One region of the Pseudomonas sp. SCB32 genome, then DNA from elsewhere that is predicted to be linked to it. Evidence: predicted binding sites of a transcription regulator. Region 1 holds the regulator's gene; each other region holds the start of a gene.
The links. Region 1 encodes sigma-54, which starts transcription at its own class of promoters, with help from an activator protein. Its sites were predicted from a motif close to ANTGGCATNNANNTTGCTNT; they were not measured.
Positions count from the first base shown of each region.

Region 1 (7,424 bases):
GCCTGCTCGGCCCCAACGGAGCGGGCAAGACCACCTGCTTCTACATGATCGTCGGCCTGGTCCGCGCCGACCAGGGCGTGGTACGCATCGACAACCAGGACGTCACGCACCTGCCCATGCATGGCCGTGCGCGCGCCGGAATCGGCTACCTGCCACAGGAGGCCTCGATCTTCCGCAAGCTGTCGGTGGCCGACAACATCAGCGCCATCCTCGAAACCCGCAGCGACCTGGATCGCAGCGGCCGCCAGGAAGCCCTGGAAAGCCTGCTCGAGGAGTTCCACATCCACCACATCCGCGACAACCTCGGCATGAGCCTGTCCGGTGGTGAGCGACGCCGCGTGGAAATCGCCCGCGCACTGGCCAGCTCCCCGAAGTTCATCCTCCTGGATGAACCCTTCGCTGGCGTCGACCCGATTTCCGTGGGCGACATCAAACAGATCATCCATCACCTCAAGGCCAAGGGTATCGGTGTATTGATCACCGACCACAACGTCCGCGAGACGCTGGATATCTGCGAAACCGCCTACATCGTCAACGATGGCCAGCTGATCGCCGAAGGTAGCGCCGAGACCATCCTCGCCAACGATCTGGTGAAGGAAGTCTATCTGGGTCACGAGTTCCGCCTCTGACCCGGAAGCCGCCCTCCCGGCGGCGCCCCACCTCCTTCCCTGACGGTCCGGACCCTCATTCCGCGCCGCGCGTCCCGCTGCCTCGCACTTGCCCGATAATCAGGTTGTAACGAAAGGTCGACAGCCCCTAGGCAAAGCGTCCAGACTCAGGCATATAATTTGCTTCCTCGCGGCGCCTAGGCGTCCGTAGTCGTGGATATGGCGCTTGCTGCGCCAGCGAACAAGGTGCCTAGTTCCAGCCATGAAACCATCGCTCGTCCTCAAGATGGGCCAGCAGCTGACGATGACCCCGCAGCTGCAACAGGCCATCCGACTGCTCCAGCTCTCCACACTGGACCTTCAACAGGAAATCCAGGAAGCCCTGGAGTCCAACCCGATGCTGGAGCGCCAGGAAGAGGGCGAGGATTACGACAACAGCGATCCCATGGCGGACGGCGCCGAGTCGGGCGCCAACGGCGCCACCAGCAACTCCCAGGACAGTTTCCAGGAAAGCACCACTCCCACTGCCGACAGTCTCGATGAAGACCAGTGGGCCGAGTGCATTCCCAGCGAACTTCCAGTTGATACCGCCTGGGAGGACATCTACCAGACCAGCGCCAGCAGCCTGCCCGCCAGCGACGACGACGAGTGGGACTTCACCGCCCGTACCTCCGCGGGCGAAAGCCTGCAGAGCCACCTGCTCTGGCAGCTCAACCTGGCACCGATGTCCGACACTGACCGCCTGATAGCCTTGAGCATCATCGACGGCATCAACGACGACGGGTACCTCGAAGAATCCCTCGACGACATCCTCGCCTCCATCGACCCCGAATTGGGTGTGGAGATGGACGAAGTGCAGGTTGTCCTGCGCCGCGTACAGCAGATGGAGCCCGCCGGCGTGGGCGCGCGCAACCTGCGCGAATGCCTGTTGCTGCAGCTGCGCCAGATGCCGGCCAACACTTACCTGCTGGCCGACGCCCAGAAACTGGTCGCCGACCACCTCGACCTGCTCGGCAGCCGCGACTACAGCCAGCTGATGCGCCGCATGAAGCTCAAGGAAGACGAGCTGCGCGAAACCATCGAGCTGATCCAGTCACTGCACCCGCGTCCGGGCTCGCAGATCGAGTCTGGTGAAGCCGAGTACGTGGTGCCGGATGTCATCGTTCGGAAACATAACGAGCGCTGGCTGGTGGAGCTCAACCAGGAAGCCGTGCCGCGCCTGCGCGTCAACTCGCAGTATGCGGGCCTGGTGCGCCGCGCCGACTCCAGCGCCGACAACACCTTCATGCGCAACCAACTGCAGGAAGCGCGCTGGTTCATCAAGAGCCTGCAGAGCCGCAACGAGACACTGATGAAGGTGGCGACCCAGATCGTCGAACATCAGCGTGGCTTCCTCGAATACGGCGAGGAGGCGATGAAGCCGTTGGTCCTGCATGACATCGCCGAAGCGGTAGGCATGCACGAGTCGACCATCTCGCGCGTCACCACGCAGAAATTCATGCACACGCCACGTGGCATCTTCGAGCTGAAGTACTTCTTCTCCAGCCACGTCAGCACCTCCGAGGGTGGCGAATGCTCGTCCACCGCGATCCGCGCGATCATCAAGAAACTGGTCGCGGCGGAAAGTCCGAAAAAGCCATTGAGTGACAGCAAGATCGCTGGTTTACTGGAGGCACAGGGCATTCAAGTGGCACGTCGCACCGTCGCCAAGTACCGGGAGTCCTTGGGGATTGCTCCCTCCAGCGAACGCAAGCGACTGGTATGACGTTGATCCACGCCAAAGTGTTCCGGCGGCAGGCCATCTAACCTGCCACTTACACACGGGCAATAAGGAGAAAGCGGTATGCAAGTCAACATCAGTGGACATCAACTGGATGTGACCGACGCCCTGCGCGACTATGTCGGCGAAAAACTCGGCCGACTGGAGCGCCACTTCGACAAGATCACCAATGTTCAGGTCATCATGGAGGTCGAAAAGCTAAAGCAGAAAATCGAAGCCACCCTGCATATCGCAGGTGGCGAAGTGGTGGCCTGTGCCGAACATGAGGACATGTACGCGGCCATCGACCTGCTCACCGACAAGCTCGACCGCCAACTGATCAAGCACAAGGAAAAATACCTCGAACGCCAGCAGGGTGTTGGTGTTCGTTAACCCCTCCCTATGATTCGACTCGAGCAAATCCTGACCCCCGGCCGTTCCCTGGTGAACGTGCCGGGCGGCAGCAAAAAACGCGTCCTTGAACAAATCGCAAACCTGGTAGCTCGCGAGCTGCCAGGTTTCGATGCGCAAGACATCTTTGAAAATCTGGTGGCCCGTGAACGCCTGGGCTCCACTGGATTCGGCAATGGCATCGCCATTCCGCACTGCCGCCTTCCCGGCTGCCAGTCCCCCATCAGCGCCATCCTGCACCTGGACGCCCCGGTCGACTTCGACGCCCTCGACGGCGCACCGGTCGATCTCGTCTTCGTCCTGCTGGTGCCCGAGGCCGCCACCGAAGAGCACCTGGAGCTGCTCCGGCAGATTGCCTCCATGCTCGACCGTTCCGACGTCCGTGACCGCCTGCGCCACGCCGCCAACGGCGAGGAGCTGTACCGGATCGTCGTGGACTTCCAGAACGGCCACTGATCATGCGCCTGATCATCATCAGCGGACGGTCCGGCTCGGGTAAGAGCACTGCGCTCAACGTGCTCGAGGACAACGGTTTCTACTGCATCGACAACCTGCCCGCCAGCCTGCTCCCAGACCTGGCACAGCGAGCGTTGCTGCACACCGAGCTGCTGCACCCGCAGGTGGCCGTCTCCATCGACGCCCGCAACCTGCCCAGCCAGTTGCAGCGCTTCCCCGAACTGCTGCAGGAGGCCCGCGACAAGCACATCCAGTGCGATGTGCTGTACCTCGACGCCGATGATGAAACCCTGCTCAAGCGCTTCTCCGAGACGCGCCGCCGGCACCCGCTGACCAGCGACAGTCGCTCGCTGGCCGAAGCCATCGCTGACGAAGCCGTTCTGCTGGCGCCGATCGCCGACCTGGCCGACCTCAAGCTCAACACCACGCACCTGAACCTCTATCAGCTGCGCGACGTACTCAAGCTGCGCCTGCTCAACAAGCCCGAACTGGGCACCGCTTTCCTGGTCGAATCCTTCGGCTTCAAGCGCGGCATGCCAGTGGACGCCGATCTGGTGTTCGATGTGCGCTGCCTGCCCAATCCGTACTGGAAGCCCGAGCTGCGCGAGCACACCGGGCTCGATGCGGATGTCCAGGAGTACCTGGCGGCACAACCCGATGTCGAGGAGATGTACCAGGATATCCTCGGCTACCTGAACAAATGGCTGCCGCGCTTCGCCGCGAGCAACCGGGCCTATGTCACCGTCGCCATTGGTTGTACCGGCGGCCAGCACCGCTCGACCTACCTGGCCGAGCGCATTGGCAAGGCCCTCAAGGAAACCCTCACCAACGTGCAGATTCGCCACCGCGACCTGAGCTAGTAGCAACACACAACAAAGGACAGCCCCTCGCGATGCCCGCCCTCGAAATCACCATCATCAACAAGCTTGGTCTGCACGCCCGCGCGGCAGCCAAATTCGTCGGCGTGGCGGGACGTTACCCCTGCCAGGTTCGCGTAGGGCGCAACCCGGAAAGCACCGTCGACGGCAAGAGCATCATGGCCGTGATGATGCTGGCTGCCGGCAAGGGCACCAACCTGCACATTGCCGCAGAAGGCGAGCAGGAAGACGATGCACTGAACGCGCTGGTCGAATTGATCAACAACTACTTCGACGAAGGCGAGTGAGCGATTCCCGCTGAATAAAAAAAGCCCGCCAGATGGCGGGCTTTTTCATGGGTAAGGCAATCAGTTGCCGGCGACCGTCATGCGCTCCACCAGCACAGAGCCGGTGTGCAGGTTGCCGCGGTACTCAACGTCATTGCCAATGGCCACGATGTTGCGGAACAGATCTCGCAGATTCGCAGCAATGGTGACTTCCTGCACCGGGAACTGGATCTCGCCGTTCTCGACCCAGTAGCCGCCCGCGCCGCGGGAGTAATCGCCCGTCACCAGGTTCACCCCCTGCCCCATCAGCTCGGTCACCAGCAGGCCCCGGCCCATGCGTCGGATCAGCGCCGCCTGGTCCTCGTCGCCATGGCTGACGAACAGATTGTGCACGCCACCGGCGTTCGCGGTGCTTGGCATGCCCAGCTTGCGGCCGGAATAGGTGCCGAGGATGTAGGAGACCAGGTCGCCACCTTCGACGAAGGGCTTGCCATAGGTCGCCAGTCCATCGTTATCGAAGGATGCACTGCCCAGCGCGCCAGCCAGCAGCGGACGCTCATCCAGGGTCAGCCACTCGGGGAACAGACGCTGCCCCAGCGTGCCTTCGAGGAACGACGACTTGCGGTACAGGCTGCCGCCGGAAATTGCCGACAGGAAGTGGCCGAACAGACCTACCGCCACCTCTGGCGCGAACAGCACCGGAACCTCGGCGGTATCCACCGGCCGCGCGCCCAGTCGACTGGCGGCACGCTCAGCGGCGCGACGGCCGATCGACTCAGAGCTGGCCAGCAGCTCGCCACGGCGATTGACGTCATACCAGTAGTCCCGCTGCATCTGGCCCTGACCTTCGGCGATCATCACGCAGCTCAGGCTGTGCCGGGTACTCGCGTAGGCGCCGACGAAGCCGTGGCTGTTGCCGTAGACGCGGCAACCCTGGTGGGTGTTCACCGTCGTGCCATCGGCCTTGGTTACCCGTGCGTCTGCGGCGAAGGCTGCCGCTTCGCAGGCCAGCGCGCGCTCCACCGCCTGATCCGGGGTGATCGACCAGGCGTGGTACAGATCCAGGTCCGGCAGGTCGCGGGCCATCAGCGCGGGGTCGGCAAGACCGGCGCAATCATCCTCGGAAGCATGCTTGGCAATGGCCAGAGCTGCCGCCACAGTTTCGCGAATCGCATCGGAACCGGTGGCCGAGGTACTGGCCGAGCCTTTGCGCTGGCCGACATAAAGGGTGATGCCGAACCCCTGGTCGCGGTTGAACTCGACGGTCTCCACCTCGCCCTGGCGCACCGAGGTGGACAATCCCTGCTCCACCGAAACCGCCACCTCACAGGCGCTGGCGCCCTGCCGGGAAGCCTCGGCGATAATCCGCTCGACCTGCTCACGCAGTTCGGGAAGGACGTCCGGGCCCACCGCCGGGTTGTGTTCGCTCATTGCATGCCTCTCCTGTTCATGTACCGGCGACATCGCACTCGGGCGACGGCGACCGACCGGGCCGGACAAGCGGCCCTCGACTCGTTATCATGGCGGCGTTTTCAACGAGACCCCCGCCATGGCTGAAATTCACGATGACGACTCGCTCTTCGAAGAGAAGAGCAAGACGCAAGTCAAACGCGAGCTGCACGCCCTGCAGGACCTCGGCGAGCGCCTGACGACGCTCAAGCCGGACCTGCTGGACCGCATGCCGCTCACCGATCCGCTGCGCCGCGCACTGGACGAAGCACCCAAGCACAAGGCCAACGCCGCCAAGAAGCGCCACCGGCAGTTCATCGGCAAGCTGATGCGCGACCAGGACATCGACGCCATCGTCGCGCTGCTGGATCAGGTAGACACCTCGACCCGCCAGTACAACGAACGCTTCCACGCCCTGGAGCGCTGGCGCGACCACCTGATCACCGGCGGTGACGCGGCGCTCGCCGCGTTCTTCGGCGAATACCCGGAAAGCGACCGCCAGCACCTGCTGCAGCTGATCCGCCACGCCCAGCACGAGGCCGCTCACAACAAGCCTCCGGCAGCGGCGCGGAAGATCTTCAAGTACATTCGCGAACTGGACGAGCTCAAACGCGGTCTGCGCTGAGCAGCCGCGTCGTCCCATCCCCGCCTGGCCATCAACGGCCTCAGGCGCCCGTGCCGCCGACGGTGATCGCGTCGATCTTCAGGGTCGGCTGACCGACACCGACCGGCACGGACTGACCGTCCTTGCCGCAGGTGCCAACGCCGCTGTCCAGCGCCAGGTCGTTACCGACCATGGACACCCGGCTCATCACTTCCGGACCGTTACCGATCAGGGTCGCGCCCTTCACCGGGCGGGTGATCTTGCCGTTCTCGATCAGGTAGGCCTCGCTGGTGGCGAAGACGAACTTGCCACTGGTGATGTCCACCTGGCCGCCGCCCAGGTTGGCGCAGTAGATACCACGCTCGACGCTGGCGATGATCTCTTCCGGCTCGCTCTGCCCGGCCAGCATGTAGGTGTTGGTCATGCGCGGCATCGGCAGGTGCGCGTAGGACTCGCGACGGCCGTTGCCGGTACGCGCCACGCCCATCAGACGGGCGTTGAGCTTGTCCTGCATGTAGCCCTTGAGGATGCCGTTCTCGATCAGCACGTTGCAGTGGGTCGGCGTGCCTTCGTCGTCCACCGACAGCGAACCACGACGGCCGGCCAGGGTACCGTCGTCGACGATGGTGCACAGGCTGGAAGCGACCTTCTCGCCCATGTGGCCGCTGTAGGCTGAGCTGCCCTTGCGGTTGAAGTCGCCTTCCAGACCGTGGCCCACCGCCTCGTGGAGCAGCACGCCAGACCAGCCGGCGCCCATCACCACCGGCAGGCTGCCAGCAGGCGCGGGAACGGCCTCGAGGTTCACCAGTGCCTGGCGCAGCGCCTCACGGGCGTAGCTCATGGCACGGTCTTCCTGGAGGAAATAGCGGTAGTCAGTGCGTCCGCCACCACCGTGGCCGCCACGTTCACGACGGCCGTTCTGCTCGACGATGACGCTGACGTTGAAGCGCACCAGCGGGCGGATGTCCGCTGCCAGCGAGCCGTCCGTTGCGG
Region 1 covers NZ_CP045118.1:1,178,281-1,185,704, reverse strand. Annotated here, with positions in the region: gene lptB (LPS export ABC transporter ATP-binding protein) at 1-629, shown strand, start outside; gene GA645_RS05500 (RNA polymerase factor sigma-54) at 871-2,373, shown strand; gene hpf (ribosome hibernation-promoting factor, HPF/YfiA family) at 2,452-2,760, shown strand; gene ptsN (PTS IIA-like nitrogen regulatory protein PtsN) at 2,770-3,234, shown strand; gene rapZ (RNase adapter RapZ) at 3,237-4,094, shown strand; gene GA645_RS05480 (HPr family phosphocarrier protein) at 4,127-4,399, shown strand; gene pmbA (metalloprotease PmbA) at 4,460-5,809, opposite strand; gene yjgA (ribosome biogenesis factor YjgA) at 5,928-6,452, shown strand; gene tldD (metalloprotease TldD) at 6,493-7,424, opposite strand, start outside.

Region 2 (7,424 bases), 970 kb from region 1:
CACGCGCGGAAGTCTCTGCCGGCGGATTGTCGCGCGCCTGCACGATCAACCCGGCCTGGCTGAGCATCCCGGCCAGCCAGTTTTCCGCACCGGAGGGAGACGCCTCCTGCGCTGGCGGGGTGGAGGCGTCGGCATCGGCACTTTCCGGCGTCACGGCTTCGGGCAGGACCGGTTGCGCGCTGCTCGCCGGCTGCGCCGAGTCGTCGGTCTGCGCGGTGTCGAACTGGGTGAGGAAGGATTGCACCGTGATCGTCCGCGCCTCGGCGTTCGCCTGTCCCTGCTGCGCGCGGGAGCCGGAGACGTTCGCAGCAACGGCGGAACCCGCCGCGCGGGCGTCGGCCACCGGGCGGTCGCCACCAGCGGCGACGACGGGGATGGGCTGGGTCATCAGCTGGATCACGGTCTATCGCCCCTCCGGGAGCATATCCACCTGCATGTACGCCGAACGGCCTTCGGCGTACTCCAGGTGCGACAACAGCAGGCGGCGCAGGCGCTCGCACTCCGCCGCGCAGGCCTGCGACGCGTCTTCATGCAGGTGTTTCAGGCGTTTCTTGGCCAGCAGCACATCGGCCGCCAGGCCCGGCTGCGACGCCATCGCCACCAATTGCGCGCGGATCGCCAGGTCGATCTGACCCATGGCGCTCCAGTCCTTGCGCTGCAGCGCTGCGCCGAGCTGTTCGTACAGCTCGAGCAGGCGCTGGCGATCATCCACGTGTGGCACTCACGCCCTCCCAGCCTTCGCGCAGGATGCCCAGCAGGCGCACCACTTCATCGATGCCGACAACGTCCAGCGAAACGCTGACGTCGGAGAGGCGATAGATGCAGTAGTCGTAGAGCCTCGCCAGCCCCTGGACCACTTCGCCGCCATTCTCGTAGTCGAGCGCGCCGCTCAAGCCATTGAGGATGTTCAGGCACTTTTCCAGGGAGCGCCCCTTCTGCTGGTAGCGCTTGTGCTCGATGTGCCCGCGCGCGCGGGCCAGCTCATCGAGCAGGCCATCGAACAGCACCAGGACCAGTTCATAGGGCGACGAGGCGGCGGCCTTGGCCTCCAGGTCGACCATCCGGTAGCTGTCGTAGCTCTCGTTCATTGCGTAGCCGCTCATCCGAACATCCCACTGGTCTGACTCATCGACTGCATCGTCTGCATCATCGAGGTGTATTGCTTGAGGTAACGCGCGTAGTAGCTGTCGTACTGCTTCTGCAGCGTGTCGTAGTCATCGTTCACGCGGCGCAGGCCGTTGTTCAGCGTGTCCTTGCGGGACTTCATCACGCCGTTTGCGCTGTTGGTGTAGAGCGCGATGTTCTTGTCCAGGCTGTCGAGCAGGTTGCCCTTGCCGAGGAACAGCTTGTCCAGGCCCTGCGGGTCGCTGGCAACGGCCTTTTCGAAGCGTTTGGTATCGAGCGTCAGCTTGCCGTTACGGTCGGCGCTGACACCGAGATTGATCAGGTTGGTGCCGCCGAAGGTGGTGCGCAGCAGCTGGTTGAGGCTGTTGTCGATGGCGCGCACGCTGGAGTCGCCAGCCAGCGCGCCACGGGCGTTGCCGTTCTGGTCACCGCTGGCGGTCAGGGTGTCGATCTGGCTGGCCAGGGCGTTGTAGGCGTCGATGAAGCCCTGCAGCTTCTTGGTGGTGGCGCTCTTGTCCTGGGCGATGGTCATGGAGATCGGCTGCTCGCCGGACTTCTGCGCCTGGGTGAAGGTCACGCTCACACCATCGATGATGTTGTCGAAGCTATTGCTGGCGTTGGTCATCAGCATGCCGCTCTCGCCGCCCAGGCGGACGCGGGCATCCTGCGCCTTGGACAGTTCCTGCGGATTGGCCAGCGCGTTCTCGAAGGCGCTGTTGGCGGTAGAGGTACCGCTGAGCGAGAGGCCGATGGCATTGGCCGCGCCGCTCTTATCCGCGCCCAGCACCAGCGAAACCTGGCCATTGCTGCGCACCAGGGTGGCTTTCACACCGGTGTTGTCGGTGGCCTTGTTGATCGCCGCCGCCAGCTCGTCCAGGGAGTTGCTGCCGTCGCCATCGCTGTCGATCTTGCTCAGGTCGATGTCGAAGGACTTGCCGTTCTGGCTCAGGGTCAGGGTGCCCTGGGTGTCGATGTCGCCCGCTTGCAGCCCGGAGAAGGACAGCTGGTGCGAGGTGGCCAGCTGTTCGACGAAGAAATCGTACTTGCCGGCCACCGCGGTACTGCCCACCGTCGCGGTGAGGTAGCCGTCCTTGCTCATCGTGGCGCTGTTGACCAGCATGCTGGCGTCGGTGGCCTTGTTGAGGCCTTTCACCGCCGAGGCGAAGGTCTTGAGCGCGGACTCCAGCGAGGTCACCGCCGTGAGCTGCGACTGGTACGAGGCCTTGTTGCGATCGGCCTTGCTCAGCCCGTTCTGGACCTCATAGGTGGCCAGTTGCTGGGCCATCTGTTTGACGTAGTCGGAATCTATCGTGGACATCTGAAAACACCCCTTTGCTGCCCGAGAGCAATATCGATGCCAATGGCCGGAGCCCCTATCCACGGGGCTTTGCGAGAAATCCATGCAGAAGCTCGGCTTCCGCCCGGACGTTCGTCGCACGTACCGGGAAGCGGTGTTTCCGCCTGGACGCGCAGCCTTCGCTGCAGAGATAGGGCGACCGGGGCGAGGGATTGCTTAAGCGGGGCGTACCTGGACCAGTGCGCGACCCTCGCGACGCCAGAACGACAGCCATGAAAAAGGCGAAGCCCCCTTTCGGAGGCTCCGCCTTTGGGTCACTGCAAGGGGATCAGGCCAGCTTCAGCAGGCCCATGCCCACGATCAGCATCACCAGGCCCAGCCAGCCGCGCCAGGCCAGGCGCTGACCGAACAGGGCCCAGCCCATGGCCACGGTGGCGAGGATGCCGAAGCCACCCCACACCGCATAGGCCACCGACAACTCGATGCCACGCACCGCCTGGGACAGTGCGGTGAACGCGCCCAGCACGAAGAGAATCGAGGTGACGCCCAGGATGCGCTTGCGGAAGCCGTCGGAGTACTTCAGCAGCAGGTTGGCGATCACTTCCAGGACGATGGCCAGGCCCAGCCAGGCCATCGGAATCAGGTCATGGTTCAGCATGTTGCGGCCTCCATGCCGGTCTCACGCTCGCTCTTGCGGGTGCCGGACTTCACCAGCAGGATGCCGGCGATCATCACGACCAGGCCCAGAGCCTTCTCCAGGGTCAGGTCCTCGCCCAGCCAGGCGGCACTGACCAGCGAGATCAGCACGATGCCGATGCCTTCCCAAAGGGCGTAGGCCACACCCACCGGCACATGCTTGATGGCCAGGGACAGGAAGTAGTACGACAGGCCGACCATCAGGTACATCAGCAGCAGACCCGCAACCGGGTACAGCGCATGGGTCAGTTTCATCGAAGTGGTGCCAACGACTTCAAAGCCGATGGCGGCAAACAGATAGATCCAGGAACGCATGGTGCAAGCCCTCCCACGGGCGGCCGCGCGCAATCGCAATCTCGCGAGGAGCATCCTTGCGGCGGTTTCGGTTCGGGTTCGGTGGCGCCGACTCGGGCGGCGAGGTTCGCCGCGCTTGGCGCCACCAACAGGTAGCTGCCGTTGGGAGGGGCTAGAGGTCGCCGGTCCAGTAACGCTCGCGCGAAACCAGGCGGGAAGTGGGGAGAGGTAGAGCCTTGATGTTCAACATAATGAACACATTGTGCCAATTTTCGGGGCGACTGGCAAATCGACGCCGTCAATTTCAGGTATGAATGCCCATATATAGGCGTCCAGAGAGTAGGCCGGACACCGCGCGCCATCAGGGGTCGTGCAATATTCTGTTCACCCGACTCAGCCTGCGACAGCACGCCGCGGCCATGACCTGCGCCAGCGCCCGGCCACGCGCCGGCCTGTTAGTATCAACAGCCAGGACCCTGTCGGAGACTGCAATGATCGCCCTGCGAGACGCCTGGAAGGCCGGCCTGTTCGGCCGCGAGCACTGGACACGCAACCTGGTGGCCGGGGTGATAGTCGGGGTGGTGGCGCTGCCGCTGGCCATGGCCTTTGCCATCGCCAGTGGAGTGAAGCCGGAACAGGGCATCTATACGGCGATCCTGGCCGGTGCGCTGGTGTCGCTGCTGGGCGGCAGCCGGGTGCAGATCGCCGGTCCCACCGGCGCCTTCATCGTCATCCTTGCCGGGATCACCGCCAGGTACGGTGTCGACGGCCTGCAGATCGCCACGCTGATGGCTGGCGCCATTCTCGTGCTGCTCGGGGTGAGCCGGCTCGGCACCATCATCCGTTTCATCCCGGCACCGGTGATTGTCGGATTCACCGCCGGCATCGGGGTGATCATCTGGGTCGGCCAGTGGAAGGACTTCTTCGGCCTGCCCGCCGTCAGCGGTGAGCACTTCCACCAGAAGCTCTGGCACCTCTTGCAGGCGCTGCCACAGCTGCATCTCGCGACTACCGTTCTGGCGCTGCTGGGCCTGGCTCTGGTGCTCTTCACGCCGCGCATCAAAGCCTTGCACCGGGTGCCCGGCCCACTGGTCGCCATGGTAGTGGTGACGGCCATCCAGTCGCTGTTCCACTTCGACGGCGTCGCCACCATCGGCAGCGCCTTCGGCGGTATTCCCCAGGGCCTGCCAAGCTTCAGCCTGCCGGAGGTGACCCTGCCGCGCGTACTGGAGCTGATCGGCCCGGCTTTCGCCATCGCCATGCTGGGCGCCATCGAATCGCTGCTCTCGGCGGTGGTCGCCGACGGCATGGCCGGCACCCGCCACGACTCCAACCAGGAGCTGATCGGCCAGGGCATCGCCAACCTGGTCACTCCGCTGTTCGGCGGAATCGCCGCCACTGGCGCCATCGCCCGCACGGCCACCAATATCCGCAACGGCGGCAGCAGCCCATTGGCCGGGGTCACCCACGCCGTGACCCTGGTGCTGATCCTGCTGTTCCTCGCCCCGCTGGCCTCGAACATTCCGCTTTGCGCGCTGGCGGCGATCCTCTTCGTAGTGGCCTGGAACATGAGCGAGGCGCGGCACTTCCTGTTCATGGTCAGGCGCGCGCCACGCGCCGACGTGGCGATCCTGCTGATCACCTTCCTGCTCACGGTGTTCAGCGACCTGGTGATCGCGGTGAACATCGGCGTGATCCTCGCCATGCTGCACTTCATGCGGCGCATGGCGTCGTCGGTGGAAGTGCACGCTGACGAAGGCCCGGAGCTGGACGTGGAGCTGCGCGGCCGGGGTCTCGCCGAGCTGCCACCCGGCGTGCTGGTGTACAGCATCGAGGGACCGCTGTTCTTCGGCGCGGTGGAGACGTTCGAGCGCGCCCTGGCCCAGACCCACACCGATCCCAAGGTGCTGATCATCCGCCTGCGCCGCGTCCCTTTCATGGACATCACCGGCCTGCAGACGCTGCAGGAAGTGATCGAAGACCTCCAGCGGCGCGGCATCGAAGTGCGCCTGTGCGAGGCCAACGCGCGGGTGCTGGGCAAGCTGCGCAAGACCGGGATACTCGACGCGCCCAGAGCGGCGGGCTATCACCCCGATTTCCCCACCGCGCTGGCGGCCACGGTGGCCGGAGCCTGACATGGCCGGTCGGATCGACGCGCTGATCTTCGACTGCGACGGCACGCTGGTGGACAGCGAGCAGCTGTCCGCCGAACTGATCGTCCGGCTGCTCGGCGAGCGCGGCGTGCACACCTCGGTGGAGGCCATCCTGCCGATCTACCGGGGCGAACGCTTCCAGGACGTGGTGGAGCACCTGGGGCGACTTTATCCACAGGTGGCGCCATCCGACTTCCTTGCCAACTACCGTCAGCGCAGCCTGCCCTGGCTGCGCGCCCGGTTGCGGCCGATGCCCGGTGCGGTGGCGCTGGTGCGCCGGCTGCGGGTGGCAAAGTGCGTGGCCTCCAACGGCCCGCGCGACAAGATCGAGACCAGCCTGGACTGCGCGGGGTTGCTGGATGACTTTCGCGGGCGCGTGATCAGCGCCTATGACGTCGGCGCCTGGAAACCCGACCCCGAACTGATCCGCCACGCCGCCCGGCAGTTGGGCGTGGCGGCCGAACGCTGCCTGGTGGTGGACGACAGCCTTCCGGGCCTGCGCGCCGGTCTGGCGGCCGGTGCGCGGGTAGTCGGCTTCGGCGAACTGGATTTCAGCGGGCTCGGCGGCGAGTTCGCGCGGGCGAAGGACATGCGCGAACTGGGCCGCCTGCTGGACGGCCTGGGCCTGCTGGCGCCGCCCTCGCTCTGACGCGTTACTTCACCAGACGCGCATCCAGGCTGTTCTGCGCCAGCCGCTGCGCCTGTTCCTTCGTCATGCCCAGGTGCTCATGCAGGGCCTGGAAGTTCTCGGTGACGTAGCCGCCGAAGTAAGCCGGGTCGTCCGAGTTCACCGTCACCTTCACCCCGCGTTCGAGCATGTCGAGGATGTTGTGCTCGCGCATGTGGTCGAACACGCAGAGCTTGGTGTTGGACAGCGGGCAGACGGTCAGCGGGATCTGCTCGTCGATAATGCGCTGCATCAGCCGCTCGTCCTCTATGGCGCGCACGCCGTGGTCGATACGCTGGATCTTGAGCAGGTCCAGGGCTTCCCAGATGTACTCCGGCGGGCCTTCCTCGCCGGCGTGGGCGACGGTGAGGAAGCCTTCGGCGCGGGCGCGGTCGAACACGCGCTGGAACTTGCTTGGCGGATGGCCGACCTCGGAGCTGTCCAGGCCGACGGCGATGAAGGCGTCGCGGAACGGCAGGGCCTGCTCAAGCGTCTTGAACGCTTCCTCCTCGGACAGGTGGCGGAGGAAGCTGAGGATCAGCCCGTGGCGGATGCCCAGTTGCTTCTCGCCGTCTTTCAGCGCGCCCTGGATGCCGCGCAGCACCACCTCGAAGGGAATGCCGCGGTCAGTATGAGTCTGCGGGTCGAAGAACGGCTCGACGTGGATGACGTTCTGCGCCTTGCACTTCTGAAGGTAGGCCCAGGTCAGGTCGTAGAAGTCCTGCTCGGTGCGCAGCACGTCGGCGCCGGCGTAGTAGAGGTCGAGGAATTCCTGCAGGTTGTTGAAGGCATAGGCCCGGCGCAGGCTCTCGACATCTCCCCATGGCAGCGCGATCTTGTTGCGCTCGGCCAGGGCGAAGAGCAGCTCGGGCTCCAGCGAGCCCTCCAGGTGCAGGTGCAGTTCAGCCTTGGGCAGGGCGTTGAGCCAGTCGTACATGGTGAGATCTCGTTATCAGGCGGTCGGGGAAATTATCGCACGGCCCGGAGAAGGTGCAGATGAAGATGCCGATGACGGGCACCTCCCGCCGCCGTGATCTGTACCCAGGTCTCGCAGGCACGCCCCTGGTGTGCCTTCCGGGCATTGCCTAAGATGGCGCACTTGCTCCTGCCGGAAATGGATAGCCCTCGATGCTGCGCGCGCTCAAAGACGAAAAATTCCTCCTCCTCGCCCTGCTGGTGGCGATCGCGGTGT
Region 2 covers NZ_CP045118.1:212,344-219,767, reverse strand. Annotated here, with positions in the region: gene GA645_RS01040 (flagellar hook-length control protein FliK) at 1-388, opposite strand, end outside; gene GA645_RS01035 (hypothetical protein) at 404-721, opposite strand; gene fliS (flagellar export chaperone FliS) at 705-1,103, opposite strand; gene fliD (flagellar filament capping protein FliD) at 1,100-2,443, opposite strand; gene mdtI (multidrug/spermidine efflux SMR transporter subunit MdtI) at 2,751-3,080, opposite strand; gene GA645_RS01015 (SMR family transporter) at 3,074-3,373, opposite strand; gene GA645_RS01010 (SulP family inorganic anion transporter) at 3,904-5,547, shown strand; gene GA645_RS01005 (HAD family hydrolase) at 5,549-6,214, shown strand; gene GA645_RS01000 (adenosine deaminase) at 6,219-7,169, opposite strand; gene GA645_RS00995 (calcium:proton antiporter) at 7,361-7,424, shown strand, end outside.
Region 2: a site for sigma-54 is predicted at 2,468-2,487, ahead of fliD (flagellar filament capping protein FliD). Genes of this name have one in related genera too.

Region 3 (7,424 bases), 130 kb from region 1:
GTGGGAAGACGTCACTGAGCAAGTCAGACCCGCGATTGAGTTCTGCTTCAAGTACCACAAATTGATGAGTGTCGTCTCCAAACTCATGATTGAAGGGCTCAAGCTTAATCGCAAGCGCTTCGAAGACCGGAAAGCCCAGATCAAAGAAATTCAGTTGGCAGCTAACAAAGGCACCATTCCTAGGGAAAAAGCAAAGGAGTTGGTTAAATCCATCCGGGAAATTGAAACCAACATGAACCACCAATTCTGGGATCATTCGAAGTAACCCAGTAGGGGCTGCCCTCCTGATGCTCCAAATTTAGGACAGCTGTCTGCTTTTGGCCGATAGCTGCCCTCGCTACGTCACTGCGCCAGCAGATCGCCAAGCACATGTCGCCTCTGGTCAGGTCGGTCACGAACTTCGTGGAGTCGACGTAGCGCACGTAATGCCGGATATTCAGCAGCAACTCCTGGGCCTTCTTGTAGTCCTCGAGGCTCTTGCTGCTGGGGGGAGGTCCACGTAATGCAGCGCGATCTGAACCATCTCGCTGGATGAGCTGACGAAGCTCTTAAGTCTTAAGCGCAACACCATCTCACACTAGGGTCGGCACTCCTCATTAATTTCTTTTAATTTTTCGTCTCGCTGCTTAATCAGTCGCTGATACTCATTGGAATTCCTTACCTTCTTCTGATCTCGACCTACCATTAAATTCGCTGAAACATAGGAAATGACTGCCGAAAAAACGACTGGAACCATAAAGCCAGCGGCTGAAAATAACAGCATCAAGATTAGAAAATTTGGAATTACGGCGAGGCAAAAATACATCCAAAAATTGGACTCAGGGATCAGCAAGGCAAGTTTCGCGTCATAGTCTGCAATTACGACATTCTTCCGCACGGAAGCGTCATTCTCCTTACGCTGCTGCTCCGCTTCGGCAATCCGTCTTTCGCGTTTATCTGATATCGCCTCAGATTCTTTGTAGCCGCGCGTGTGGAACGAGACCCCCTGTCCATCCTCGGTCAGGTTGTACAGCGCAGCCCTTGAATTCAGCAACTGGCTTATCCTGCTGGCCTCCGACGCAGCCAAGGATGAGGACGGTGACGAGGATGACACCAGGTCTAGAACTCTTATCTCAAAATTATCGCTGCTGAACTTAGAAAAATCCGACTGAAGAGCATGGTTATCATGATGCCCTTGAGAAAGGTCTCTAAAGTGCTCACGACCTCGATCCTTGATGTTGATCGAAGAGCCGATGTACTGCCTTCCTGAGGCAATATTCCGGATCGCATAGACCCCTGGCTTTGATGGCATAGCACTGAGCGACTTCCAAAGACGAGACTGATGCTTCTCCTCCAGACTCTCTTTAGACTCCTCATAAACAACCCTAATAGTGATGTTTAAGTAAAAGCCTGACTTATTGGCCTCATAAATACTAGCCTCAAGAATATTCCCACCCCTGAGGAGCAAAGAATACTTGCTAGACAGCTCCCTTGAAATATGCCCGAGCATTGCGCCCGAGCTCTTCACTTTCACCGCAACCGCATTCTTATCGTGAGGATTGCTGGCTTGGTGCTCTAGCCGAATCGGCAAACCATGAGTGAGAGAGCCCCTATCGAAGAGCCCTTGGGCCATGTAGTACTTAGTTCCTTTGACAACGAGATCAACTGATACGCGCATTCGCCACCTACACTGCCTTCAACCTCGGAAACTGTCGGCAAGCCTAGCATTTGCGGTGGAGAGTCAGCTTCCACTTACACTTAGTAGTGGGGTGCTCCAGTTCGGTGCTCGAGCAGTTCGCGATATGGCCCTGCTGGTCGCTATCGGAGGCGCGGAAATCCATCATGGTCTGGCCGTCGACTAGGCCTGTGTCGTGGAGTACCAGCCACCTCATGGCCTCCATGATCTGGCCATGCCCGACACGTACGTCCCCACGCGCTCCCAGATGCCGGCGAAGGTATGGGCGCTGGTCGACCTTCTCGTCGAAAAACGAGGGCAGCTGGGATGACTCTGAAGTAGGCGCTCCTGAACGTCCGTATTCTGGTCGACTTCTGCCAGTCACGACCGGCAGAGAACGGCCAGAATACGGACGCTCAGGAGTGTCGATGGAGCTAGGGGCGAGTCAAACGACTGGTCAAGTCGAATGCAAATGGGTGGCAAGTGGAGTGCAATTACCCACCGTGCGACGCCATTCGTAATTTTCTGCGTCGTTCCCCCCCCTCAGACATGTCACGACATGCCATCATGCTTGCGCCACAACGCTGTTGGAGCACAGATATGCGCTCCAGTAATTATGAATACCGGTGGGAAAATTGGGCAGCCGCCAAGCCCCTCTGACCAGATAAAAGGATTAGATAGTGACGTCAGTATATAAGCGCGTGATCACTTTCCACTGCCTAGGTGCAATATACAACCAAGGACTAGCATTTGGTGAAGCTGGAAGAAATCTGATTGACTCTAAACAGAACAACCTATTCGTTCCGGGTATGATAAACATCTGCCTGGCAACCGAAATTTTCCTTAAGTCGCTCAATGCGACTATGACTTACATTCTGGATGAGAAAGACGGCGAGGTTGTCTCAATGGGACGAGACGAGAGTCTTGTTATTAAGCCCGGAGGTCAAGGTCACTATCTCAGTAAGTTATACGAAAAGCTGCCAGGCGATACAAAGGAATCCATCAAGAGCTTCGCAAGGGCAGAAGGCTATGGGGGCGATATCGCGGAAGGCTTGCAGCGGTACGACAAAGTATTCGTTGAATGGCGGTACATCTACGAAAAAAACGATCCAGGAGTGCTGGGTACTAGCCCGCTTTTCGAAATTTGTAACGCAATAGATGCCCATTGCAGGCATTGGGTCGACCAGATGGTAGGTGCTGCCGATGAAAAGATTGACGAGGACCATCCCGAATTTGAGCCGGTATAGCCATAAGTGAAAACCCGGCCCACTCGCCGGGTCTCTGAGAGCTTGAACGTTGAGGTCCAATTGTGTAAAGGGGTTCCAAACCTCTTAACTATCAATTTCCATCTGCTCGCTTCGGGAATGGCTGGCACTGGTGAAATTTTCAAGCGTCTTGCGACTGGTGCCTACATCAAACATTACGGTGTAAAGGCGACGCTTGGAGTCGATCCTCGTCGCCAGGGGGCTCGCTGTTGCTATTATGTGAACAGCGAAAGCATCAAGATTCGCCGTGATGCGCTCGCGAGCAGGCCTCAGATCTTACTTAGCAGCTCCAGACGTTTGCCCCAGCTCTCTGGGCAAAGGGATCGGCAACGCCATTTAGCCTTCAGTGCCTAGCGAGCAGAATGCAGTTCATCCACTCGTGATGGGTGGCGGGGAAGAAGATTTTTCCGGAGCAACGAGTAATCGCGGTGTAGAGCAACGCCAATTTTTGCGACATCTCTTGTTTGCTCCGCAAGTTATCGAAGTAATAAATGTCCTCGGATATCGCCACCCTGGGAAGCTCAAAGTTCTTCGAGGAGGCAACCGTGACTATCAGGTGCCGACTCGGCGTGCCTCGACCGAGCTCGTCGAGCTCAGCGCCGTTGTATAGGCCTGATACCCCAAACTTGGTGCCGACCTTCTCCAACCAGTCCTCGACCCGCAAGAAGGCATGGTTCCATGCCATTCTGGTGCGCAGCTCACTCCAAGATCGGAACCCTGCCAGCTTGAAATGCTGCGGCATCGCCAGCCCGCTATAGAGACCGAGGCAATCCTCCAGAAAAGTCCCCAGATCCACGCTGTAGGCCACCGCTGCGCCCTTGCCCTGGTACCGATTCCGGATTAGCCAGTCAAATACACCCCATTCATCTGCCACAAGAATGGCTGAAGGCTCCGGCGGAAACTGCTCTGCCCGGTACTCAGCAATCACCGTTTCCTTCTCGGCATTACCGATAAAAGGTTCGACCCGCGCCCCTGGGAAAGCGTCAATTAGAGGATTCAGGTAGTTAACGAGCTGTGGACCGGCACGAAGCGATAGCGTCATCTCGCGGTGTCGGATCTTGGCCGCATGGGAAACATAGCGGCCTTGAAGGTTCTGGAACTGATCCCCCAAGGTAATAACTACCTGCGGCGAGCGATCGAGTATTTCAACGAGCGGACTGATCAAGTCATGCCCCTCGTCGATCACCACCACCTGATACGAATCCGGGATATTGAGGCCCATTAGGGCAATCTGCTTCAGCCGGTGCCAACCGGTTACACGGATGGCCAAGTCCTGGCGATCGAGATCAATCATTACCGACCAGAGCTGCTTGGCAAGCGCCACCAGCACTTGCTGCTGTGCCAAGGAGAGTGACGCCTGCAGCGCGTTTGGCAGATGCTGGGCGGAAATTTCCGTGTCATTCGACAGACAGAACTTATTGATCGCCGGACACAGCGCGCGAACGATCTGCGGACCACTTAAATTGCCCACGGAAGAAATATTCAGCCGCTCCGCCACGCTTTCGTCCGAGAAGCGGCGGTTGGCGGCCAGCCTGATCTTCTCCTCCAGCCGCGGATTGCCACGAGCCAGGATGAGGCTTGAGAGCTTGGCAAAGGTCAGTGCATGGATCTGGTGAGAGAATTGTTTTTTGACCGGCCAAAGCTTGCTCTCAACGTCAGCCAGAAACAGGCATCGTCTGTCGTGAAGGATGCTGACTACTTCCCTCAGAACGAACGTCTTTCCCGCCCCGGCATACGCCTGAGTCTCGATGGAATCTCCAGGGTTCGCGCGGATAGTTTCGACTAATCGGTATTGCGGATCACTCAATCGGACAGTCTGCCCATCAGACCGAAGGTGGTCACGATTGACGGTGCTAGAGGCTCGAGCATAGGTCCTGGCGAAGTCGAAATTCCACGATCCATCACCATGGACGTACTGGCGCAGCGTCACCGCTTTCTGATCGATAAGGCCGATGCCTAAGGAGGATGCAGCCAACAGACCAGCGGCGAAAGCATCTCGGTTGTAGGACTCGGCTAGCACTGAGGCTAAAAGATCAGATGGGTGCGCTAACAGCCTGGCAAAAATGCGCTCCATCTCCAACGGAGACTGCGGTCGTTCCGTCAGCTTCGGGACCTGGAGCAGGTAGAGAATCGCCGCCATTTCGTAGCGGCATGGTTGTTCCGAGTCTAGCGACACTCCGCTGACTAAAGCTTTGCCAAGCTCCTCACTCAGAGGCAGATACCAGACGGGGCGCATCATCACCAGACGTGGGGTCGTTCAACGAGCTGTCTTAGTACAAGAGGATGGGGCTAGGGTCAACACAACGGACCGTTGTGATGGTCTGTCATGGGAGCCTGGCTATTAAGCCCTGCGAATTCCTGCGCTGACGTTAGCCCCGTGTTAGCCCGCTCCAAAAAAGAAAAAGGCCCGCATCGCTGCGGGCCTTTATTTTTCTGGTGCCGGTAAGAGGAATCGAACCCCCGACCTTCTCATTACGAATGAGCTGCTCTACCGACTGAGCTACACCGGCGGCGGGGCGAAGACTATCACCTCGCCCCTGCAACCTCAAACGTTAGCCTTTGCAGGAGCCCGGCAGGTACGGAGCCAGTGCAGCAGCGTCAGCCGCCAGCGGAGCGCACTTCCAGCCTGCGATGACTTTGCCCTGGTCTTTGTTGGCAGCCGAGACATCGATGGGCTTAGTCAGAGCCAGGTCGGAGTACGGAGTCAGGGTAATCGACTTGCCATCCAGAGCGGTGTTGCCGAAGGCACCAGAAGTGGTCATTACGGTTACCATACCGCTTTGGTCAGTGGTCACACTGAGGACATATTTGGTCGGCGCAGCGTTTGCAGCACCAGCAACGTTCTGCTCACAGCCCCATTGGTTCAGGGTGCCGGTGGTGGTGACGTTCATGGTTTGAACGGCTTCGGTAACAGTGGTACGGCAAGCCGAGGCCGCCAGGATCACTTCAGAGAAACGAGCCTTCGCGGTGTAGTTCTGATAAGCCGGCAGGGCGATGGCGGCCAGGATACCGATGATCGCTACCACGATCATCAATTCGATCAGGGTAAAGCCTTTTTGAGCTTTCATAATTTCTCTCCAGGTTTGGGATGCGGTCCTTGGACCTAATTCCTGAGTAAGCAGCATCCATGCCAGGTCGCTTACAGCCAAAACTCAAGCTTTAATAAGCAACTTCAGACAACAGGAAGCGAAATTACGCAGGAAGTGACAAATTTCGACAGTGGTGCAGGCCTTATTTGGCACCTCCACACAACTGCGTTATAAGGCTTTCAATTATTCCTCCGGCCATTCTCCATGAACGATCAAGTCGTCCTGTCCGGCCTTGCCCGGCAACTGGTGCAATCTCAACTGCTCGACGAGAAGAGCGCCCAGCAGGCGCAGCAACAGGCCCAGCGCAACAAGCTGTCGCTGGTGACTTACCTCGTACAGAACAAACTGGTGAAAAGCCGGCCCCTGACGGAGCTGGCGGCCGATCAATTTGGCGTCGCCTTCTGCGACCTGAGCAGCCTGGACCGGGAGAGCTTTCCCAAGGACCTGGTCAGCGAGAAACTGGTTCGCCAGCACCGCGTCCTTCCCCTTTGGCGGCGCGGCAACAAGCTCTTCGTCGGCCTCTCGGACCCGACCAACCACCAGGCGATTACCGACGTCCAGTTCAGCACCGGCCTGACCACCGAGGCCATCCTGGTCGAGGACGACAAACTCGGCGATGCCATCGAGAAGCTCTTCGAAAGCGCCACCGGCGGGCTGGACGACCTGGCCGATGTCGATCTGGAGGGCCTGGACGTCGAGAACGGCAACACCGAACGCAAGGATGATCCCATCGGTGGCGACGCCGATGACGCCCCCGTTGTCCGCTTCGTCAACAAGATGCTGCTGGATGCCATCAGGGGCGGCTCGTCAGACCTGCACTTCGAACCCTACGAGAAGATCTACCGCGTCCGCTTCCGTACCGACGGCATGCTTCAGGAAGTGGCCAAGCCGCCGGTCCAACTGGTCAGCCGCATCTCCGCGCGCCTCAAGGTAATGGCGGGCCTGGATATTTCCGAGCGTCGCAAGCCGCAGGACGGCCGCATCAAGATGCGCGTATCCAAGACCAAGTCCATCGACTTCCGCGTCAATACCCTGCCCACGCTGTGGGGGGAAAAGATCGTGATGCGTATCCTCGACTCGGCCAGCGCGCAGATGGGGATCGACGCCCTCGGCTACGAGGAGGCGCAGAAACAGCTCTATCTCAATGCACTGAAGCAGCCGCAAGGCATGATCCTGGTGACCGGCCCCACCGGCTCGGGCAAGACGGTATCGCTGTATACCGGCCTGAACATCCTCAACACCCCTGACATCAACATCTCCACCGCGGAAGACCCGGTGGAGATCAACCTGGAAGGCATCAACCAGGTCAACGTCAACCCGAAGCAAGGCCTGGACTTTGCCCAGGCCCTGCGCGCCTTCCTGCGTCAGGACCCGGACGTGATCATGGTGGGCGAGATCCGCGACCTGGAAACGGCG
Region 3 covers NZ_CP045118.1:1,050,559-1,057,982, reverse strand. Annotated here, with positions in the region: gene GA645_RS05005 (hypothetical protein) at 1-265, shown strand, start outside; gene GA645_RS05000 (HIRAN domain-containing protein) at 578-1,612, opposite strand; gene GA645_RS04995 (hypothetical protein) at 2,335-2,901, shown strand; gene GA645_RS04990 (hypothetical protein) at 3,263-5,158, opposite strand; tRNA gene GA645_RS04985 (tRNA-Thr) at 5,354-5,429, opposite strand; gene GA645_RS04980 (pilin) at 5,472-5,987, opposite strand; gene pilB (type IV-A pilus assembly ATPase PilB) at 6,213-7,424, shown strand, end outside.
Region 3: a site for sigma-54 is predicted at 6,035-6,054, ahead of GA645_RS04980 (pilin). Genes of this name have one in related genera too.

Region 4 (7,424 bases), 1.1 Mb from region 1:
GATTACCGTCCACCATGCCTGACGAATGGATCGGAAGGGTCTCCTGGATACGCGTCCTCCGGGACCACTGATGAGGGAAATACTGTGCTTGAAGCCTACCGCAAACACGTAGAAGAGCGTGCCGCCCAGGGCGTCGTGCCCCAGCCGCTGAACGCCGAGCAGACCGCTGGTCTGGTCGAACTCCTGAAGAACCCGCCGGCCGGCGAAGAAGAATTCCTCCTCGATCTGATCACCAATCGCGTGCCGCCGGGCGTCGACGAAGCCGCCTACGTCAAGGCCGGTTTCCTTTCCGCCGTCGCCAAGGGCGAAGCCACCTCCCCGCTGCTGACCAAGACCCGCGCCATTGAGCTGCTGGGCACCATGCAGGGTGGCTACAACATCGCCACCATGGTCGAGCTGCTGGACAGCGCCGAGCTGGCCGAAGTCGCCGCCGAGCAACTGAAGCACACCCTGCTGATGTTCGACGCCTTCCACGACGTCGCCGAGCGCGCCAAGAAAGGCAACGCCGCCGCCAAGGCCGTGCTGCAGTCCTGGGCCGAAGGCGAGTGGTTCAAGGCCCGTCCGGCCGTCGCCGAGAAGCTGACCCTGACCGTGTTCAAGGTCCCCGGCGAAACCAACACCGACGACCTGTCCCCCGCTCCGGACGCCTGGTCGCGCCCTGACATCCCGCTGCACGCCCTGGCCATGCTGAAAATGGCCCGCGACGGCATCGAGCCGATCCAGGCGGGCTCCGTCGGTCCGCTGAAGCAGATCGAAGCCGTCAAAGCCAAAGGCTTCCCGGTCGCCTACGTCGGTGACGTGGTCGGCACCGGTTCGTCCCGTAAGTCCGCCACCAACTCGGTGCTGTGGTTCTTCGGCGACGACATTCCCTACGTTCCGAACAAGCGCGCTGGCGGCTTCTGCTTCGGCACCAAGATCGCCCCGATCTTCTACAACACCATGGAAGACGCCGGTGCCCTGCCGATCGAATTCGACTGCACCAACCTGGCCATGGGCGACGTCATCGACGTATACCCGTACGAAGGCAAGGTCGTGCGTAATGACAGCGGCGAAGTGGTCACCACCTTCGAGCTGAAGACCCCGGTTCTGCTGGACGAAGTCCGCGCCGGCGGCCGTATCCCGCTGATCGTTGGCCGTGGCCTGACCGAGAAGGCCCGCGCCGAGCTGGGTCTGGCTGCGTCCGACCTGTTCAAGAAGCCGGAAGCACCGACCGACAGCGGCAAGGGCTTCACTCTCGCCCAGAAGATGGTTGGCCGCGCCTGCGGTCTGGCCGAAGGCCAGGGCGTACGTCCGGGCACCTACTGCGAACCGAAGATGACCACCGTCGGTTCCCAGGACACCACCGGCCCGATGACCCGCGACGAGCTGAAAGACCTGGCTTGCCTGGGCTTCTCCGCCGACCTGGTGATGCAGTCCTTCTGCCACACCGCTGCTTATCCGAAGCCGATCGACGTCAAGACCCACCACACCCTGCCGGACTTCATGATGACCCGCGGCGGTGTTTCCCTGCGTCCGGGCGACGGCATCATCCACAGCTGGCTGAACCGCATGCTGCTGCCTGACACCGTCGGCACCGGCGGCGACTCGCACACCCGCTTCCCGATCGGCATCAGCTTCCCGGCCGGTTCCGGCCTGGTCGCCTTCGCCGCTGCCACCGGCGTCATGCCGCTGGACATGCCCGAGTCGGTTCTGGTGCGCTTCAAGGGCAAGCTGCAACCGGGCATCACCCTGCGTGACCTGGTCCATGCGATCCCCTACTACGCGATCCAGGCTGGCCTGCTGACCGTCGAGAAGAAAGGCAAGAAGAACATCTTCTCCGGCCGCATTCTCGAGATCGAAGGTCTGAACGACCTGACCGTCGAACAAGCCTTCGAGCTGTCCGACGCCTCCGCCGAGCGTTCGGCTGCCGGTTGCACCATCAAGCTGCCGGAAGACGCCATCGCCGAGTACCTGAAGTCCAACATCACCCTGCTGCGCTGGATGATCGGCGAAGGCTACGGCGACGCCCGCACCCTGGAGCGCCGCGCGCAAGCGATGGAAGCCTGGCTGGCCAACCCGCAACTGCTGGAAGCCGACAAGGACGCCGAGTACGCCGCGGTCATCGAGATCGACCTGGCCGACGTCAAGGAGCCGGTACTCTGCGCTCCGAACGACCCGGACGACGCCCGTCTGCTGTCCAGCGTCGAAGGCCGCAAGATCGATGAAGTCTTCATCGGCTCCTGCATGACCAACATCGGTCACTTCCGCGCTGCCGGCAAACTGCTGGACAAGGTCAAGGGTGGCATTCCGACCCGTCTGTGGCTGGCTCCGCCGACCAAGATGGACGCCCACCAACTGACCGAAGAAGGCTACTACGGCATCTACGGCAAGGCTGGCGCGCGCATGGAAATGCCGGGCTGCTCGCTGTGCATGGGTAACCAGGCTCGCGTACAGACCGGTTCGACCGTGGTCTCCACTTCGACCCGGAACTTCCCGAACCGTCTGGGCGACGCCACCGACGTGTTCCTGGCATCCGCCGAGCTGGCCGCTGTCGCTTCGATCATCGGCAAACTGCCGACCGTCGAGGAGTACATGGCCTACGCGAAGGACATCGACAGCATGTCTGCCGATATCTACCGCTACCTGAGCTTCGACCAGATCGCCGAGTTCCGCGAAGCTGCTGCCAACGCGAAGATCCCGGCCGTTCAGGTCTGAGACTCCTAGCGTGATGAAAAGCCCCGCCCCGTGCGGGGCTTTTCTTTTGCAGCGCTCGTTATGGAGGCGCCCGCCCTCGCGATGGGCCTAATACTTATTGACCGTTGCGGCTGCGACCCGCGCGTCTAAGGTGTCAGCAGGCCCTGCCCATTCCGGTGCTCAGGTGCCCTTGATGGAACCCTCCAGAGGTGGCTCCCTTCCTCTGAGCCCCGCCCTTGTGGCGGGGCTTGTTTTTTCCACCGCGCCTGGCACACCCCTTGCTGTACGCCCAGAAACAGGCAGCCCAACGGCGGGCCCTGAAAGACGATGACGTCGCCCCCTTCGCCCATCGACGGCCGGAGAGGCGGCGCCCTTTGCCTTCAGAGGTGGAAATGATCGACAGCACACGCGGCCGCCCCGACAGCCTGGCCTGGGTCGCCGGCTCCGACGCGCCGGAGAAGACCGCGCTGAACCTGGGCTTCATGGCCCTCACCGACTCCGCATCCCTGGTGGTCGCTGCCACGCAGGGCTTCGCCCAACCCTATGGCCTGACCCTCAATCTGCAGCGGCAGAGTTCCTGGGCCGGCCTGCGCGACCGTCTGCTCAGCGGCGAACTGGACGCGGCACAGGGCCTCTACGGCCTGATCTATGGCATGCAGCTCGGTCTTGGCGGCACACCCGCCACCGAGATGGCCGTGCTCATGGGGCTGTGCCAGAACGGCCAGTCGATCAACCTTTCCGCGCCGCTGATGCGCGACGGTGTGACCTGCGCTGAAGCACTCCAGCACCACGTGCGCCAGAACGGTGCGCCGCTGACCCTGGCGCACACCTTCCCCACCGGCACCCACGCACTGTGGCTGTACTACTGGCTGGCCGCCCACGGCATCCATCCGCTGCGCGACGTGCGCTCGCTGGTGGTGCCTCCGGCGCAGATGGTGGAGCACCTGAAGGCGGGGCGGATCGACGGCTTCTGCGCCGGCGGCCCATGGGGCGCGCTGGCGGTGGACGAAGGCATGGGCTTCACCCTGGCCACCAGCCAGCAGATCTGGCCGGACCACCCGGAAAAGGTCCTGGGCGCCACCCGCGCCTTTGTCGAGCAATACCCCAATGCCGCCCGCGCCCTGGTGATGAGCATTCTCGACGCCAGCCGCTTCATCGAGGCCAGCGAGGACAACCTGCGCAGCGCGGCGCAACTGGTCAGCGGTCAGGACTACGTCGACGCCCCGCTCTCCAGCATCGAGCCGCGCCTGCTCGGCCGTTACCAGGACGGCCTCGGCCACGCCTGGCAGGATGCCCACCCGCTGCACTTCTTCGACGGCGGCCAGGCCAATTTCCCCTGGTTGTCCGACGGCATGTGGTTCATGACCCAGTTCCGCCGCTGGGGCCTGCTTCGCGAGGACGTCGACTACCTCGGCATCGCCCGCCAAGTCCAGCAACTCGACCTGTACCGCGAAGCTGCCAGTGCTGTGGGCGTCAGCGTGCCGGACGCCGAGATGCGCGCCTCGACCCTGATCGACGGTCGCCTCTGGGACGGCAGCGACCCGGCCGGCTATGCCCGCCGCTTCGAATTGAACGCCCTGATGGAGCGAGGTTAAGCATGCTCCGCGTCCTGCTGATCAACGACACCCCGAAGAAGGTCGGGCGCCTCAAGGCGGCACTGGTGGAGTCGGGCTTCGACGTGGTCGACGAATCCGGTCTCACCGTGGACCTGGCGCAACGCGTGGAAGCCCTGCGCCCGGACGTGATCCTCATCGACACTGAATCCCCCGGCCGCGATGTGCTGGAACAGGTGGTGCTGGTCACCCGCGACCAGCCGCGTCCGATCGTCATGTTCACCGACGAGCACGATCCGCAGGTGATGCGCCAGGCCATCCGTTCCGGGGTCAGCGCCTACATCGTCGAAGGCATCCAGGCGCAACGCCTGCAGCCGATCCTCGACGTCGCCATGGCCCGCTTCGAGAGCGACCAGGCGCTGCGCGCGCAGCTCCAGGCCCGCGACCAGCAGCTTGCCGAGCGCAAGCGCATCGAACTGGCCAAGGGGCTGCTGATGAAAATGAAGGACTGCGCCGAGGAAGAGGCCTATACCCTGATGCGCCGCCAGGCCATGGGGCGTCAGCAGAAGCTGGTGCAGGTAGCCGAACAGATCATTGCAATGCACGAAATGCTCGGACACTGACAGGCCATCTGCCAGCGGCGGCATCCCGCGGTCAGAACGCCAGCCTGGCTGCTGGCCCCCGCCCGCGCGGGCACTGCGTATCCTCCCCGCGCCGCGCGAAACGCGCGGCGCCCTCGCTTCCATTGCCTGACCATGGAAGTCCGCAGTGCGACCCGCCGGCTAGGTACCTGTCGGTCGCATCCGAACCCTTCGTGAGCGAGACAGCATGATCGACCTTTCCACTTGGAACCTGACCATCCCCAGCGCCCCCCGCCCCACCGAAATCACCACCCAGCAACTGCTGAACGGCTACCAGAGCAGCTACTTCAAGCGCGATGGCGACACTATCGTGTTCTGGGTGCCGGTCAACGGCTCCCACACCGAAGACAGCACCTACCCGCGTACCGAGCTGCGCGAGACCAAGCGCGACGGCAGCATCTACAACTGGTACTACACCGGCGGCGACAACGAGCTGCGGGCCACCGTGAGCGTCGGCCGCGTGCCCTCGCAGAACAAGATCATCATCGGCCAGATCCACAGCAAATCGCCCACCAGCGGCGACGGCGAGCCGCTGGTGAAGCTGCAGTACTACTATCACCCCGACACCCAGACCGGCAGCATCGAGGCGCTGGTGCGCAACCACCCGACCGACACGGTCAGCAAGAACATCCCGTTGCTCAAGGATGTGCGCCTGAACGAGCGCGTCACCTACAGCCTGCGCGTGACCTCCACGGGCCAACTGGGCCTGCGCGCCGAAACCTCCGATGGCGAGAAGCAGTACTACGGTCAGGCCCTGAGCTCGACCTGGAGCAAGCAGCTGCTCTACTTCAAGGCCGGCGCCTACATCAGCGACAACAAGGGCACCACCGACGAAGGCGGCCGCGTGACCTTCTACCACGTCAACCTGACGCACTGACGTCCCCATTCCGCCCGCCAATGGCGCTGCGAAACCGGCGGCGGGCTCCGTACAATGGCGCACTCCCTATGATCCGAGAGCGCCCCATGGCCCGCCTGAAACTGGAATTCCCCGAAGAACTCTTCCTCTACGAAACCAAGCTGACCGTGCGCGTCACCGACATCAACGGCGCCAACCACCTGGGCAACGACTCGATGATCTCGATGATTTCCGAGGCCCGCGCGCGCTTCCTGTTCGACTACGGCATCCGCGAGACCGGCATCATCGTCACTGACCTCGCCACCACCTACCGCGCCGAGGCCCATGCCCGCGACCAGTTACTGTTCGAAGTCGGCGTCATGGACTTCAACAAGTACGGCGGCGACATCATCTTCCGCATCACCCGTCCAGCGGACGGCACCCTGGTGGCCATGGCCAAGTCCGGATTCGTGTTCTTCGACTACCAGGTCGGCAAGGTCACGCCCATTCCCGAGGCGTTTCGTGACGCATTCCCCAATGTGAACTGGATCGCCTGAACCACGCCGGGCACGGATACTGGCAACGCGCTATACCTCTGGAGCCGTAAACCAAATCGACCTCAGAGGAGAACCTCCAATGCCGTCCTTCCTTCGGGTGGGCGCGCTGTCCGGTTGTCTGTGCCTGCCTATCCTCACCCTGTCCACGCCGAGCCCGGCGGCGGACACCGACTCCCTGCAACGCGGCCGCTATCTGGTGCAGATCGCCGGCTGCAACGACTGCCACACCCCCGGCTACGCCATGGCCCCCGAGAAAGTCCCGGAAAGCGCCTGGCTCACGGGTGACCAGCTGGGCTGGAGCGGCCCCTGGGGCACCACCTACCCCGCCAACCTGCGCCTGTACATGCAGGCCTACAGCGAAGAGCAGTGGCTGGCCAACGCACGGCAGGCGAATTTCCGTCCGCCCATGCCGTCCCATGTGCTGCGAGTAATGAGCGAAGACGACCTGCGCGGGATCTATCGCTATGTCCGCCAGTTGGGGCCGGCCGGACAGGCCGCCCCCGCCTATCTGCCGCCGGGCAGCGCACCCAAGGGTCCGGCAGTCGTATTCCCCGCCCCGCCTCCCCCCTGAACCACCGCCCCAACGGGGAGCACGCCCTGAGCGCGAGCGCCCCGTTGTGGCACACCGAAGCCCTCACCGCCCTATCTAACACTTTGTTAAATAAAGACTTTTAACTCTTGGCCCACACCTTGCTCTAGCCAGGGTGATGGTAATCAACGGCGGTTACCCGACTTCGACAAAGGCGTCGCATCCACACCCGCACACGCGGTGGGTGGAGCGACGCCTTTTTTCGTTTGCCCCGGCGCAGGGGCAGAAGGGTCTGATGACGTTTTGCCGCGACCGCGACGGCGCCGCATTTTGCGCAGGGCAAGGTGCGAGGAGAGTGATTTGGTCATTCCAAATGAACGGCGAGTAACGCAGCACTGCGCAAAATGCGGCCCGCCCCTTCGGGTTGCGCGGCAAATCACGCCATGCGTCGTTGCGGGACTTGAAAAGGGAATGACCATTTCCTGCATCCCGCGCCTAGCCTGGCGTGATTTGTCGCGGCAACGCGGCTTGCGTCAAAACGTCATCAGACCCCACGACCTTCTCGAACCCGGCGGCTGCCACGTGGCACACGACCGGGCTCCTCTACCGTTGCTGATGAGGTGTTCGATGAACACG
Region 4 covers NZ_CP045118.1:2,325,013-2,332,436, reverse strand. Annotated here, with positions in the region: gene acnB (bifunctional aconitate hydratase 2/2-methylisocitrate dehydratase) at 85-2,694, shown strand; gene GA645_RS10960 (CmpA/NrtA family ABC transporter substrate-binding protein) at 3,066-4,268, shown strand; gene GA645_RS10955 (ANTAR domain-containing response regulator) at 4,271-4,849, shown strand; gene GA645_RS10950 (polysaccharide lyase family 7 protein) at 5,055-5,744, shown strand; gene GA645_RS10945 (thioesterase family protein) at 5,831-6,259, shown strand; gene GA645_RS10940 (cytochrome C) at 6,339-6,830, shown strand; gene GA645_RS10935 (NarK/NasA family nitrate transporter) at 7,416-7,424, shown strand, end outside.
Region 4: a site for sigma-54 is predicted at 2,939-2,958, ahead of GA645_RS10960 (CmpA/NrtA family ABC transporter substrate-binding protein). Genes of this name have one in related genera too.